One region of the Streptomyces sp. RK62 genome, then DNA from elsewhere that is predicted to be linked to it. Evidence: riboswitches for the same ligand, from Rfam matches in the RefSeq annotation. Region 1 holds a riboswitch; the other holds the start of a gene.
The links. A riboswitch is a leader RNA that binds a small molecule or an ion and turns the genes downstream of it on or off. The one in region 1 is predicted to bind cyclic di-AMP.
Positions count from the first base shown of each region.

Region 1 (7,087 bases):
GGGGTGCCGTCCGCGCGGGTGGCCCGGGACTGGCCCATGGACTCGCGGACGACCTTGCCGCCGCCGAACACGGCCTCGTCACCGGCGCGTCCGGGGCCGCCGGAACGATCCTCCTCGATCTCGATCAGCAGATCGGTGTCGGCTAGCCGGATGCGGTCACCGGTGGTCGGCCCGAACAGGTCGGCGTAGGCGGCGCGGGAGATCTCAGGCATCGAGGGCACCTCCGGTCTCCCCGCGCAGTCCGGGCACCACACGGGCGCCGGCGAGGGGGACGAGTTCGACGTCGACGGGGATGCCGGGCTCGAAGCGCACGGCGGTGCCGGCCGCGACGTTCAGCCGCTTGCCGCGGGCCGCGGCGCGGTCGAAGCGCAGGCCGGGGTTGGCCTCGGCGAAGTGGTAGTGGGAGCCGACCTGGACGGGCCGGTCGGCGGCGTTGAGGACGGTCAGCCGGGTGATCTCGCGGCCCTCGTTGTATGCGATCGGGCCCTCGGCGAACAGGACTTCCCCAGGAATCATGGCCGCCCTCAGACGATCGGGTCGTGGACGGTGACGAGCTTGGTCCCGTCGGGGAACGTCGCCTCGACCTGGACGTCGTGGATCATCTCGGGGATGCCCTCCATGACGTCGTCCCTGGTGAGCAGGGTCCGGCCGGAGGACATCAGCTCGGCGACCGTACGGCCGTCGCGGGCGCCCTCCAGGATGTGCGCCGTGATGAGGGCGACGGCCTCGGGGTGGTTCAGCCGGAGCCCGCGGGCCCGGCGCCTCTCGGCGACGTCGGCCGCCACATGGATGAGCAGCCTCTCCTGCTCGTGCGGGGTCAGTTGCACGGCGTCCCACCTCACAGTCCTCGCTCCGGACCTGCGGGGTCCGGTTGCCGACGCCCTCGGGCGGGGGCCCGACGACGTGGGTCGGCAGGCTAGTTGGACCGCGTTTCGGGCGCGTTAACCCCGCGCGGGGCCGGAGGGGGCGGCGTCGTCGTACCGCATGCTCATCAGGGCGCGCAGACCCTGCTGCAGGACGTCCACGGGCGCGGGCCCGAACAGGGACTGCTGGGCGATGAAGCCGAGCACGGAGGCGATCATCGTGCGGGCGACATGGTCCGGGTCCACGTCCTTCCGCATCAGCCCGGCCTCCTGGTAGCCCTCGACGATCCGGGCCCAGGCGGCGCGCACCGAGCCGTAGCCCTCGCGCAGGATGGCGGCGAGTTCGTCGTTGCGCAGGGTCTCCGTCCACACCTGGACGACGAGCCGGGGGAAGGCGGGCCTGCCGTCGACGACCAGGGACTCGCGGGCGGCGAGGGTGTGGCCGAGGACATAGGCGACGAGCTCGTCCGGCGGTGGGGGCGGGCTCTGCCGGGCGGCCTCCTCGAACGCCGCGCGGACCGAGCCGAGCACCTCGGCGACGATCGCGCCGATCAGCTCCTCCTTGCCCTTGAAGTAGCGGTAGACGGCCCCCGCCGAGAGGTCGGCCTCCTTGAGCACGTCCTGCATCGAGGTGGCGTGGAAGCCGTTGCGGGCGAAGCAGAGGGCGGCGCCGTCGAGGATCTGGCGGCGGCGTGCGTCGAGGTGTTCCTGGGATACGCGGGCCATGTCCTCAAGCTAAAACGAACATTCCTTCTTGACAAGCGCCGACATCGGGGAGCACGGTGGGATCACCAAAAACGAACGATCCTTCTTTTTGAGATCACGGGAGATCCCATGTCCTCGCCGTCCGCCACACCGCCCAGGAAGCCCGCACCCCGGCGCCTGGTCGCGGTGGTCGTGCTCGTCCCCGTACTGGCCGCCCTCGCGCTGTGGGCGTTCGCCTGGCCGGCCGCCCGCACCGCGCCGCGCGACCTCCCGCTCGGCGTGGCGGGGCCCGCCGCGGCCGTGACGCAGGTGGAGCGGCAGCTGTCCGCCCACGACGGCGCGTTCGACGTGCACCGCTACGCCGACGAGCCGGCCGCCCGCGAGGCCATCGAGGACCGGGACGTGTACGGCGCGGTCGTGGTGACGCCCCAGGGGCCGAAGCTGCTGACCGCGTCCGCCGCGAGCCCGGCCGTGGCCCAGCTGCTGCAGCAGGCGGTGGCCGGACAGGCGGCCGCCGAGGGGACGCAGGTGGAGACCGTCGACGTGGTGCCCGCGCCCGAGAAGGACCCGCGCGGCGCGGCCCTGAACTCCAGCGTGCTGCCGCTCGCCCTCGCCGGCCTGGCGGCGGGGGCCGCCGTCACCCTGCTGGGGCTGCGCGGTCCGGGCGCCGCGGGCGCTCTCGTGGGCGTGGCCGCCCTGATCGGCCTGATCGCCGCCGCGCTGGCGCACAGCTGGCTGGGCGTGATCACCGGTGACTGGTGGGCGGAGGCCGGGGTGTTCGCGCTGATGGCCCTCGCCGTGAGCGCCGCCGTCGCCGGGCTCGCCGCCCTCCTCGGCCCGGCGGGCATCGGCTTGATGGCCGCCACCGTCATGCTGATCGGCAACCCGTTCTCCGGGGCGGCGTCGGCGCCCCAGATGCTGCCGGAGCCGGTCGGCACGATCGGCCAGTGGCTGCCGCCGGGCGCGGGCACGACCCTGCTCCGGTCGGTGTCCTTCTTCGACGGCGCCGCGGCGGTCGGCCCCGCCCTCACCCTGACCTGGTGGGCCGCCCTCGGCCTCGGCGCGGTCCTCCTCGGAGCCCGTCTGAAGGCCGACGCCACCAGCCCGGAGCCGGCCCCCGCCCGGGAACCGGCCACCGCCGCCTGACCCGGCCCCGCGAACCGGCCGTGCGCCCCCGCTGTAGCGGACGGGGGCGCACGGCCTCGGCGTTTCCCGCGGCGTGACCACGCGAACGGCCGTACGTCCCGGTTCCGGCGGACGAGTTGATCGGCCGTCACCCGGGGGGCGCGCCGGCGCTGACGCGCCGTCGGGCGGGACGGGACCGTGCGCACGGGCGCTGGAGCGTGCGCCGCGCGTCCCGGACGGGCGGCGCCGCGCGGCTCGTGCCACGCCGGTGCCGCGCTCCGACAGTTGACGGCGCCACAGCCGCGTCCGGGACACGCCGCCCGGCTCCGAACGTCCGCCGACACGCCGAAACGGACCGAATGGCGTACCCCCCATCGGCGTATTCCGCACTCCGTCCACGCGCTCGAACGGCTTGCGTCAGGGACGGGACGCGCAGCCCGGGTTGAGCCTTCCGCCGCTGGTCCGGGGCTCATCGGGTATCCGTCGCCGTCCTCGAACGCAGTAGCGTCCACCCGAACGGGTGAGTGGTGAGTAACACCACAAATCCCCGGTTCCGTTGGGATTTTCGTTCTTCCGTGCGCCAAGATCCCTGACTGACGACAAGACCCCGCCGCAGCGGCGGGGCGATCCGGGCGGACGCCGAGTCCTGCCGCCGCCCGGATGACCGGTCGACAGGAGTGGATCGGCAGGAGTGGAGGACCCGAGCAAGACGGGTCGCCGGTACGGACGTTCGTTCGAACCGAGCAACCCTTGGGGTGAAGCCGCGACATTGCGGCCGGGCAACTTCGCCAGCCCGAATCCGACAGGTCATCCTTCACAGGCGGCTGACGAAGGGTTGCGCATGACTGCGCTCAATCGTGTCCCGTCGCTCATGGCCAGGGCCGGTACGGCCTCGGCCCTCACTCTCGCCGCGGTGGGCGGCTCGATCGTGACGCCCGGTCTCGCCTCGGAGGCGGAGGCCGCCACACCGGCGACGAAGGCACTTCAGATCGCGGCCTCGAAGAAGGGCTCCCCGTACAAGTGGGGCGCCACGGGGCCGAACCGGTTCGACTGCTCCGGGCTCACGCTGTACTCGTTCAAGAAGGCCGGCAAGAAGCTGCCCCGCACGGCGGCCCAGCAGTACAACAAGACCCGCCACATCTCCGCCTCGAACCGCAAGGCGGGGGACCTGGTGTTCTTCCACTCGGGGTCGTACGTCTACCACGTGGGCATCTACGCGGGTAAGGGCAAGATCTGGCACTCCCCCAAGAGCGGTGACGTGGTCCGGCTGCAGAAGATCTGGACCAGGAGCGTCTGGTACGGCCGGGTCAAGTGACCCTCGTGGGGGCGCCGACGGCGCCCCCACCCCCGCCGGCACCCTCCCGGGGCCGACGGGGGCGGAGCGGGCCGCGGGGCGCCCGGTGGGGCGCCCCGCGGGGCTGTGAGGGGGGGTCCTGCGGCGTCGCGACCGTGACCGGCGAGGCCGGTACGGTCCACGGCAGCTCGATGGAGACCGTCTTGCCGCCCTCACGGGTCGGCCACACCCGGAGCCGGCCGCCGCACTCGGCGGTCAGCCAGCGAATGATCACCATGCCCCGGCCGTTGTCCTGCTGGACGGCGGCCGGAAGCCGTTTGGGGAACCGGGGATGACTGTCGGTCACCCCGATGCGCAGCTGCTCGTCACGGTCGAGCTCGAGGTCCACCGTGAAGGTGGGCGACTGCCCGAGGGTGTGCTGTACCGCGTTGGTGGTGAGTTCGGAGACGATGAGCCGGATGGTGTCCGCCGTGTCCGTGTCCGACGGCAGTCCCCACTCGGCGAGTGTGGTGACCACATAGGACCGGGCCGCGGAGACCGAGGCGGGATCGCTCGGCAGAGTGACGGATGCTTCCAGATGGTCTGCCATGGCGACGTCGTCCCTTTCCCACGGGACCGCAGTCCGACACGGAGCGGAGGGTTCGAGTACGGTCCCGGACTGGTGCTTCGCCGCCAGACTGCCATCACCGCGGCGGTCACGGGTGGCGATCCGCCAAGATATGCATATATCTGTCGCTCGAAGCGGTGAACTCTGCGACGGCAGACCGTATTTGGGCGGCCCGGTCGGAGTAAGGAGTTGCCCATGCAGCACGGCCCGGCGGTACGCCGCCGGAAACTGGGCGCGGAACTGCGTGCGTTACGCACCGGGACCGGGCTCACCAGTGGGGAGGCGGCCCGCCTGGTGGGCTGGCACCAGTCCAAGGTGAGCCGTATCGAGACCGGTGCCAGCGGGGTGAAACCGGCCGATGTGCGCTTGCTGCTCGACGCCTACGGTGTCCGGGACGCGCGGCTGCGGGAGGTGCTGCTGGCGCTGGCCGGCTCCGACGCCGCCGGGCGGCACCACTGGTGGCACGCCTACCGGGGCGTCCTGCCGCCGGCGTACCGGGATTTCATCAGTCTGGAGTCCCAGGCGAGCGCGATGCGCACGCTGGAGACGTCCGTGGTGCCCGGCCTGTTGCAGACGCCCGAGTACGCGCGGGCGGTGACCCGGGCGGCGACGGGCGGGACGGACGACGGCACCGACGACCGGATCGACGCGCTGGTCGCGGTGCGGCTGGCCAGGCAGGAGGTGCTGCGGGCCGATCCGCCGCTGCGGTTCAGCGCGGTGCTGGACGAGGCGGTGCTGCGCCGGGAGGTCGGCGGTCCCGAGGTGATGCGGCGGCAACTGGAGCGGCTGGTGGAGGCGGCGCGGCTGCCCCAAGTCACCCTGCAGGTGCTGCCGTTCACGGCCGGTGAGCATGTCGGCGTCACCGGGCCTTTCGTTATCTTCTCATTTTCGAGCACTTCTGATCTGGATGTGGTTGTTCTCGACCACTTGACGAGTAGCCTCTATCTCGAACGGAAAGAAGACCTCCAGGCCTACACGGAGGCCTTCGACACCCTTCGGCTCCACGCCCTTTCGCCCGAGGAATCGCTGGATCACATCGCCGCGATAGGTGGCGGCGCGTAAGGAGGCACCATGACCGCACTGCCTCGGAACCTCAGGTCGAGCACCGAACTCCCGGACGCACGGTGGCTGCGCAGCAGCTACAGCACCGGGGCGAACAACTGTGTCGAGACGGCCCGGCCGCACGCGGGCCCCTGGACCGGCCTGCTGGCCGTGCGCGACTCCAAGGATCCGGCCGGCCCCGCGCTGCTCTTCTCCCCCGAGAGCTGGGCGGGCTTCACGGCCGCACTCCAGTCCTGACCGTTTCTGATCGTTTCTGCCCGTCCCGGTTCCGCCCGGCCGTGTCACGCCGACTCATGGTCGTGTCGTACCGATGACCTGTACAGCGCGTTCGATCTGCCCCTCGGAGAGGTCCGCGCGGGCGGTCAGCCGCAGCCGTGAGACGCCGTCAGGCACGGAAGGCGGACGGAAGCAGCCCACGGCGAGACCCGCCGCACGGCACTCGGCGGCCCACCGCACGGCCCCCTCCGGGGACGGCGCCCGCACGGAGACGACCGCGGCGTCCGGACGCACCGCTTCCAGACCCGCGGCCGTCAGCCGGGTGTGCAGCTCGCCCGCCACCGCCCGCGCCCGCGCGGCCCGTTCGGGCTCCCGGTCCAGCAGCCGCAGCGCCGCCAGGGCCGCGCCCGCCGCCGCCGGGGCGAGACCGGTGTCGAAGATGAACGTCCGCGCCGCGTTGACCAGATGGTCGATCACCCGGGCGGGGCCCAGCACGGCACCGCCCTGGCTGCCGAGCGACTTGGAGAGCGTGACGGTCGCGACGACGTCCGGCGCGCCCGCGAGCCCCGCCGCGTACGGGGCGCCCCGGCCTCCGTCGCCGAGGACCCCGAGACCGTGCGCGTCGTCCACGACCAGCCCGGCGCCGTGCTCCCGGCACACATCGGCGTAGGCGGCCAGCGGGGCGGCGTCGCCGTCGACCGAGAAGACGGTGTCGGAGACGACCACGGCGCGGCCGTCGTGCGTGCGCAGCGCCTTGCGGACGGCGTCCGGGTCGGCGTGGGCGGCGACCTGCGTGCTGCCCCGGGACAGCCGGCAGCCGTCGATGAGCGAGGCGTGGTTGCCCGCGTCCGACACGATCAGTGAGCCGTGCGGCGCGAGCGCGGTGACCGCGCCGAGGTTGGCCGCGTAGCCGGAGGAGAAGACGAGGGCCGCCTCGAAGCCGCAGAAGCGGGCCAGCTCGTGCTCCAGCTCCGTGTGCAGTTCCGTCGTGCCGGTGACGAGCCGGGAGCCGGTCGCGCCGCCGCCCCAGGTGCGCGCGGCGCGCGCGGCGCCCTCGACGACCTCGGGGTGCCGGGCCAGGCCCAGGTAGTCGTTGCTCGCGAGGTCGAGGAGCGGGGAGTCGGCGGGGCGGGGCCGCAGGGTCCGTACCAGTCCGGCGCGGCGGCGCTGGTCCGCCTGTCCGTCGATCCAGCCGAACGCCATGGCTCCTCCGGG
Region 1 covers NZ_JAGPYD010000025.1:12,771-19,857, reverse strand. The annotation lists gene KBY32_RS33375 (urease subunit alpha) at 1-212, opposite strand, end outside; gene KBY32_RS33370 (urease subunit beta) at 205-516, opposite strand; gene KBY32_RS33365 (urease subunit gamma) at 525-827, opposite strand; gene KBY32_RS33360 (TetR/AcrR family transcriptional regulator) at 942-1,589, opposite strand; gene KBY32_RS33355 (ABC transporter permease) at 1,698-2,714, shown strand; cyclic di-AMP (ydaO/yuaA leader) riboswitch at 3,321-3,531, shown strand; gene KBY32_RS33350 (C40 family peptidase) at 3,535-4,008, shown strand; partial or broken gene KBY32_RS33345 (ATP-binding protein) at 4,121-4,576, opposite strand; gene KBY32_RS33340 (helix-turn-helix transcriptional regulator) at 4,790-5,656, shown strand; gene KBY32_RS33335 (DUF397 domain-containing protein) at 5,666-5,893, shown strand; gene KBY32_RS33330 (8-amino-7-oxononanoate synthase) at 5,948-7,075, opposite strand.

Region 2 (7,087 bases), on a different contig from region 1:
GGCGAAGCTGACCTGCGTGAAGCCGGCGTCGACCACGGCGGCGCCACCGCTCGCGGGGGTCAGCGTGAACTTCAGCGGCAGCCCGGTCTTCGCGTCCACCGCCACGGTGATCGCGCCGACCGTGGTGCCCGACTGCTTCGGCTTGATGAGCAGCCGGTAGGCGTCCCGGCCGGCGACGTGCGCGGTGCCGTCGACGGTGACCGACGTCGTGTCGTCGACCGCCTTCAGCGCCTCCTCGGTGAGCCCCTTGGGGGTGGCGGCGCCCTCGTCGGGCCTGCCCTCACCCTTGCCTTCGCCCTTCCGCTCCGCGTCGTCGGCGGTGCCGTGGAAGACCTCGTCGGACTTGCTGTCGTAGCCCCAGACGTCCTTGCCGTTGTGGATGAGGCTGTACTCGGAGCCGCCGTCCACCAGGGACAGCTTCTGCCGGTCCTCGCCGTCGACGGCGACGCGCAGCGTGTGCGTGCCGGAGGCCAGCTCGGTCAGCCTGGCCGACGGGTCGGCGGACGAACCGTCGCCCGATCCCGATCCCGTGATGCCCGAGGTGAGGCTCGACTCCAGGCCGCCGAGGTCGGGCAGCCCCAGATCCGTCGTGATCTTGAAGGTGCCGGACAGCTGCTGGACGTCCGACTCGGCGATCTTCTCGATCAGTTGCTGCGCGGTGATCTCCGGCAGGTCCGGGTCCCCGGCGTCGGCGAGCGCCGGGACGAGCCCGATCGTCGCCGCGGCGATCCCCACCACCGTGACCGGGACGACGTACCGTGCGGCCCTGCGCCGGCCCGCACGCGAGTCGTCGCCCTCCCCCGCGGTCGTACTGTCGTCGACTTCGTACGGTGCCATGTGTGCCCTACCTCCGTCGTCGGCGGCGGCCGTCCGTTCCGTCTTCGCGCCCGTGGGTCTCCCGACCCGGCATCCGTCCACCCCTGAGGCCGCCATTCTCACCCGAACCGGTGAGGACTGGGGTTTCCGTGATGTCCATCTGACCAAATCGGGCAGGGAGTTTCGTCAACCTGCGGAGCCAACTCCGCGTACACCTGCGGTATGACGCCGGAGGGGTGGACGTCCCCCGACCCGTAGGGGTCGAGGGGTGGACGTTGCGAAGGGTGCGGCGGGGTGGAGGGCCGAGCGCCTCAGCCGGCGCGGTGCACCACGGCGTCGCACAGCTCCATCAGCGCGGCCTTCGCGTCGTTCTCCGGCAGCGGCGCCAGCGCGGCACGCGCGTCCTCCGCGTAGCGGACGGTGTCCCGGCGCGCCTGCTCCAGCGCCGGGTGCTCCCGCAGGGCGGCCAGCGCCTCCGCGAGCCGGTCGTCGTCACTGAGATCGGAGTCCAGCAGCTCGCACAGGGCGATGTCCTCCGGCAGGCCCAGGCGCTCCGCGCGCTCGCGCAGCCGCAGCACCGGCAGCGTCGGGATGCCCTCGCGCAGATCGGTGCCGGGCGTCTTGCCGGACTCGTGGGAGTCGCTCGCGATGTCCAGGACGTCGTCCGCCAGCTGGAAGGCGACCCCGAGCCGCTCGCCGTACTGCGTGAGCACGTCGACCATGGTCTCGTCGGCGCCCGACATCATCGCCCCGAAGCGGCAGGACACCGCGACCAGCGAGCCGGTCTTGCCGCTCAGCACGTCGAGGTAGTGCTCCACGGGGTCCCGGCCGTCCTGCGGCCCGGCCGTCTCCAGGATCTGCCCGGTGACCAGCCGCTCGAACGCCTCGGCCTGCACCCGCACCGCCTCCGGCCCGAGGTCGGCCAGGATGTGCGAGGCGCGCGCGAAGAGGAAGTCGCCGGTCAGGACGGCGACGGAGTTCCCCCAGCGGGTGTTCGCGCTGTCCACCCCACGCCGGACCTCGGCCTCGTCCATCACGTCGTCGTGGTACAGCGTCGCCAGATGCGTCAGCTCCACCACCACGGCCGACGGCACGATCCCCGGGGCATACGGGTCCCCGAAGCGCGCGGCGAGCATCACCAGCAGCGGCCTGAAGCGCTTCCCGCCCGCCCGCACCAGGTGCTGGGCGGCCTCGGTGATGAAGGGGACCTCACTCTTGGTGGCTTCGAGCAGTCCCTCCTCGACAGCCGCCAATCCGGCCTGGACATCGGCTTCCAGAGCCTGGTCCCGCACGCTCAGCCCGAACGGCCCGACGACGGTCACGAGGGGTCTCCTGTCTGCTGGTGTCTTTCGGCTGGTTACACGGTTTGTCGATAGGTCGCTGCCATCACTCAAGTCAGCGTATCCGGTCACGTTTCGATCACCGATGCCGCCCACCCGTCCACCACGGGCGACATCGGTTCACGGTCGGTATGTTTTTCGATCACCTGATAAGGGTGGAGATTCATCGATTTATCGGCATGTCACTGTGTGTAGTCGCACCGGCACCCGCCACTCCGTATCGCCGATCACGGACCCGCTCCCTACGGCAGCCCGTCTACCCCGGCCCGCCCCGGAGACGCCCTCTCCGCCACCTCCACCTGTCCGGCCACTCGGCACCCGCACACCCCCGCGCCCGACACCCACTCAACGACGCGCACGGCATGCGAGGTTCCCCGACGCGTCCACAAAACGGACTTTCCGAACTCAAGGGACAGATAGGCGAGCTGGCGACACCCGTCCGACGGGCAGGCAATAAACGGGGAGTTGGAGCCATTGCCCGATTTGCCGTTGTTGTGATCGCCGTGAGTTGGGTCACGCGGCACCGCCCCTCACCCCTTCCCGCCGGAGCCCTTCGTCGCCTTACGGCAAAAGCGAGTTGAGCGTTGGCAACCGCAAAGGATCAAGTACCCCATACACCCCAGACCATGGTCAACTAGCACGTCAGGTGTCTGCGGCACTTGTTCCCGACATGTGCTCTCGCATACGTTCCCGCTCTGTCGGGCGGACGCCGAATCCTGCCGCCGCCCGAGTCATCCACCTACGCACTCACGCACGGCAGGAGCGGGGGACCCAGGTAAGTCGCCGTATCGGACGCCTTGATGGCGGCCCGGTCCGGCTAGGGGTGAAGTCGCGTCGTCGCACGACGGCACGACCGGGCATCTCCCGCCCGAACCCGACAGCTCACCTCGCAGGCGCCGGAGAGGAACGAACAGCGCCATGTCCCGAGGCAAGCACCGCCGCACCCGTACCAGCCCGCTCGCCCGCCGCGTCATCGCCGCCGGCACCGGTACCGCCGCCCTCGCGCTCCCCCTGCTGGGCGCCACCACCGCGAGCGCCGCCGAGCCCGCCAAGGTCTCCACCGTGGCCAAGACCGGCTCGGTCAGCTACACCACCAAGAAGGGCGACACCCTCTACGGGATCGCCGACCGCTACGACGCCCAGGGCGGCTGGCGTCAGCTCTACAAGGACAACCGCAAGGCCATCGGCGACAACCCGCGGCTGATCCACCCGGGTGTCGACCTGAAGGTCCGCGCCACGAAGAAGGCCACGCCGGCGAAGGCGAACACCGCGTCCGCCCCCGTCAAGAAGTCCGCCGTCGCCCAGGCCACCCAGGCCTCCGCGAAGACCTACGCGAACAACCTCGACGGCTGGATCCGCGAGGCGCTGGACATCATGGCGCAGAAGGGGATCCCCGGAAGCTACGAGGGCATCCACCGCAACATCATGCGGGAGTCCTCGGGCAACCCGGCCGCCATCAACAACTGGGACTCCAACGCCGTCGCGGGCACCCCGTCCAAGGGCCTGCTCCAGGTCATCGACCCGACCTTCGCGACGTACCACGTGGCGGGCACCGCGTACGACCCGTTCGACCCGGTCGCGAACATCACGGCCGCGTGCAACTACGCGGCCGCGCGCTACGGCTCGATCGACAACGTGAACGGCCCCTACTAGGCCCCACGTTCCGGCCCGCGTTCCGGCCCCACGTTCCGCCGGGCGCCTCCCCTGTCCGACAGGTCTAGTAGGGGAACTCGGCCAGGCTGCAGGCGAACAGTCTCTCGAGGACGACGGCGATGCCGTCGTCCTCGTTGGACAAGGTGATCTCGTCCGCGACCGCCTTGAGCTCCGGGTGCGCGTTGGCCATCGCCACCCCGTGGGCCGCCCAGTCGAACATGGGGATGTCGTTGGGCATGTCCCCGAAGGCGATCGTCTCGTGCGGGCCCAGACCGAGGTGCTCGGCGGCGAGCGCGAGGCCGGTCGCCTTGGTGATGCCGCATGGCTGGAGTTCGACGGTGCCCGGCCCCGACATGGTGACCGTCGCCAGCGAACCCACCACCGCGCGGGCCGTCGCCGCCAACTCGTCGTCGCTCAGCGTCGGGTGGCGCAGCAGCACCTTGCTGATCGGCTCGCACCACAGGTCGTCGCGGTGCCGCACCCGCACGGCCGGCAGGGTGGGGTGCGGCATCAGATACCCCGGTTCGATGAGCGTGAGCCCGTCGACGCCGTCCTGGTCGACCGCCGCGTACACCTGCCCGACCTCGGCCTCGATCTTGCCGAGCGCGGTCTCCGCCAGGTCCCGCTCCAGGGTGATGGACCACAGCAGACGGTTCCGGCCGACGTCGTAGAGCTGCGCGCCCTGCCCGCACACCGCCAGTCCCCTGCTGCCCAGCAAATCCAGGAGGGGCCGCACCCTGGGCGCCGGGCGTCCCGTCACCACCAGGTGCTGGGCACCGGCCACCGCCGCCTGCGCGAGGGCCGCGAGGGACCGGTCGGAGAGCGTGTCGTCACCTCGGAGAAGGGTCCCGTCCAGGTCAGTGGCGATGAGTGAATATGCGATCGGTGCGGCCATGATCAGAGAATACGGACAGGAAGGCCCATCGACTCGACCTGAACCGGACGGCTGCTCGGTTCACATGAGTTGACACTCGTTCCGGTCCCAGTTGTGTCCATGCGCGCACAACCAACGCCCGTTTATGGCGATTTCGCCCCCACGAGATCTTTCCGAACTTCCTGTCGGCGTTACGGTGGGGCGAGTTGGGGCCGTTTCCTTTGTGACCACGCGTGCGACACCACGGCCGGCCCCGGCGACCTGGGACGGAGCCGATCGCCCTCCCCGGCGTCCCCGGCATATTCACCCTGCCCAAGACAGCCACCTCACCCGTAACGTGGGCCCGACCACATGGCTTACGGAGCGTATGAGAGTGAGGCAGCACCCCATGCCCCCCTTCGATCTCCCCGAGGGCGACCCCTTCGGCGCGCACAACCTGCCGTACGGCGTCTTCTCCCTCCCGGGCACGGACTCCGCGCGCCGGGTGGGCGTCCGGCTCGGCGACCACGTCCTCGACGCGGGCCGCGCGGCCCAGGCCCTCGGCTCGCCGTACGCCCCGCTGCTCGCCCAGGAGTCGCTGAACCCGCTGCTCGCCGCGGGCCGCACCACCTGGTCGGACGTCCGGCGGGCGCTGACCGCCTGGGTGACGGTGCCGGCGCACCAGGAGGTGGTCGCGGACCTGTTCCACCCGCTCTCCTCCGTGACGCTGCACCTTCCGTTCGACGTCGCGGACTACGTCGACTTCTACGCCTCCGAGAACCACGCCCGGAACGTCGGCCAGATCTTCCGCCCGGACGCCGAGGACTCCCTCACCCCCAACTGGAAGCATCTGCCGATCGGCTATCACGGTCGCTCCGGCACGGTGGTCGTCTCCGGCACGGACGTCGTCCGCCCTTCCGGTCAGCGCAAGGCCCCCAGCGACCCGGCGCCGGTCTTCGGCCCGTCCGTCCGTCTGGACATCGAGGCCGAGGTGGGCTTCGTCGTGGGCAAGCCGTCCGCGATGGGCACCCCGGTGCCGCTCCGCGACTTCCGTGAGCACGTCTTCGGTCTGTGCCTGCTCAACGACTGGTCGGCACGCGACATCCAGGCGTGGGAGTACGTCCCCCTGGGCCCGTTCCTCGGCAAGTCCTTCGCCACGTCGGTGTCGGCCTGGATCACCCCGCTGGACGCCCTGGACGAGGCCAGGACGGCACCGCCCGAGCGCACGCACCCCCTGCTGCCGTACCTCGACGACTCCGGCGACGAGGCCGAGCCCGGCGGCTACGACCTGCGGATCACCGTGACCGTCAACGGCCATGTGATCTCCGAGCCCCCCTTCTCCACCATGTACTGGACGGGCGCCCAGCAACTCGCCCATATGACGGTGAACGGCGCCTCCCTGCGCACCGGTGACCTGTACGGCTCCGGCACGGTCAGCGGCCCCACGGAGCGCGAGCGCGGCTCCCTCCTGGAGCTGACCTGGAACGGCCGCGACCCGCTGGAACTCCCGGACGGCAAGCGGACGTTCCTCGAGGACGGCGATGTGGTCACCCTGTCGGCGTGGGCGCCCGGGCCGGGTGGCGTGCGGGTGGGCCTGGGCGAGGTCACCGGCCGGATCGTGGCCGGCTGAGGCACGGTCACCGAGTGAGCGGGTGAGCCTGTCGAGTCGGTCACGACCGTGGCTCCGTCGGCTCTTTCCCGCTGACTCCCGCCGGGCTCACCGTCATACTGGCTGGCGGTGGGAAGCGCGTCCCTCGGGGCGATCGCGGCCCACCGCCCCGCACCGTCGTCCGCGCACCTTCCTTCACCAGGATCCGGAGCCTCCGGCATGACCGTCTGCCTGCTCCTGCTGAGCATCGTCGGCCTGACGGCCGCCATTCCCGTCCCGCGTGCGCTGACCCGGGCCGCCTGGCCGGAACGGGACCCCGTGGTCGCGCTGTGGGTGTGGCAGTGCCTCGTCGCCACCGTCCTGCTGTGCTGCCTCACGGCGCTCGCCCTCGGTACGGCCGCCGTCTTCGGCACCGCACGGGCCCAGTTGTTCGCCCCGGCGCCGCCGTCCGTGACGGAGGCGTACGACCTCTCCGCGGCGCCGGCCTGGTCCGCGCTCCTCACCCTTCTGCTGGCGTGCGGGGCGGCCTGGACGACCGCGATGCTGGGACGCGAGCTGGTCGAGGCGCGCCGGCGGCGCGGCCGCGCCCGGGCCCAGCTCCGCGAACGCGCCCCCGACCTGCCGGCCGGCCTCGGCTCCACCCGCGGCCCGCTGCTGGTGCTGGAGGACGAGTACCCGGACGCCTGGTGGATGCCGGGCAGCCCACCGCAGCTGATCGTGACCACCGGCACCCTGCACCGCCTCACGGACCACCAGCTCGACGCCGTCCTCACCCATGAGCGGGGCCACGCCCGCGCCCACCACGACTGGCTGCTG
Region 2 covers NZ_JAGPYD010000004.1:313,051-320,137, forward strand. The annotation lists gene KBY32_RS10280 (outer membrane lipoprotein carrier protein LolA) at 1-837, opposite strand, end outside; gene KBY32_RS10285 (polyprenyl synthetase family protein) at 1,128-2,138, opposite strand; cyclic di-AMP (ydaO/yuaA leader) riboswitch at 2,891-3,067, shown strand; gene KBY32_RS10290 (transglycosylase SLT domain-containing protein) at 3,075-3,809, shown strand; gene KBY32_RS10295 (HAD family hydrolase) at 3,874-4,704, opposite strand; gene fahA (fumarylacetoacetase) at 5,072-6,292, shown strand; gene KBY32_RS10305 (M56 family metallopeptidase) at 6,491-7,087, shown strand, end outside.
Region 2: another riboswitch for cyclic di-AMP. It lies ahead of KBY32_RS10290 (transglycosylase SLT domain-containing protein); the one in region 1 lies ahead of KBY32_RS33350 (C40 family peptidase).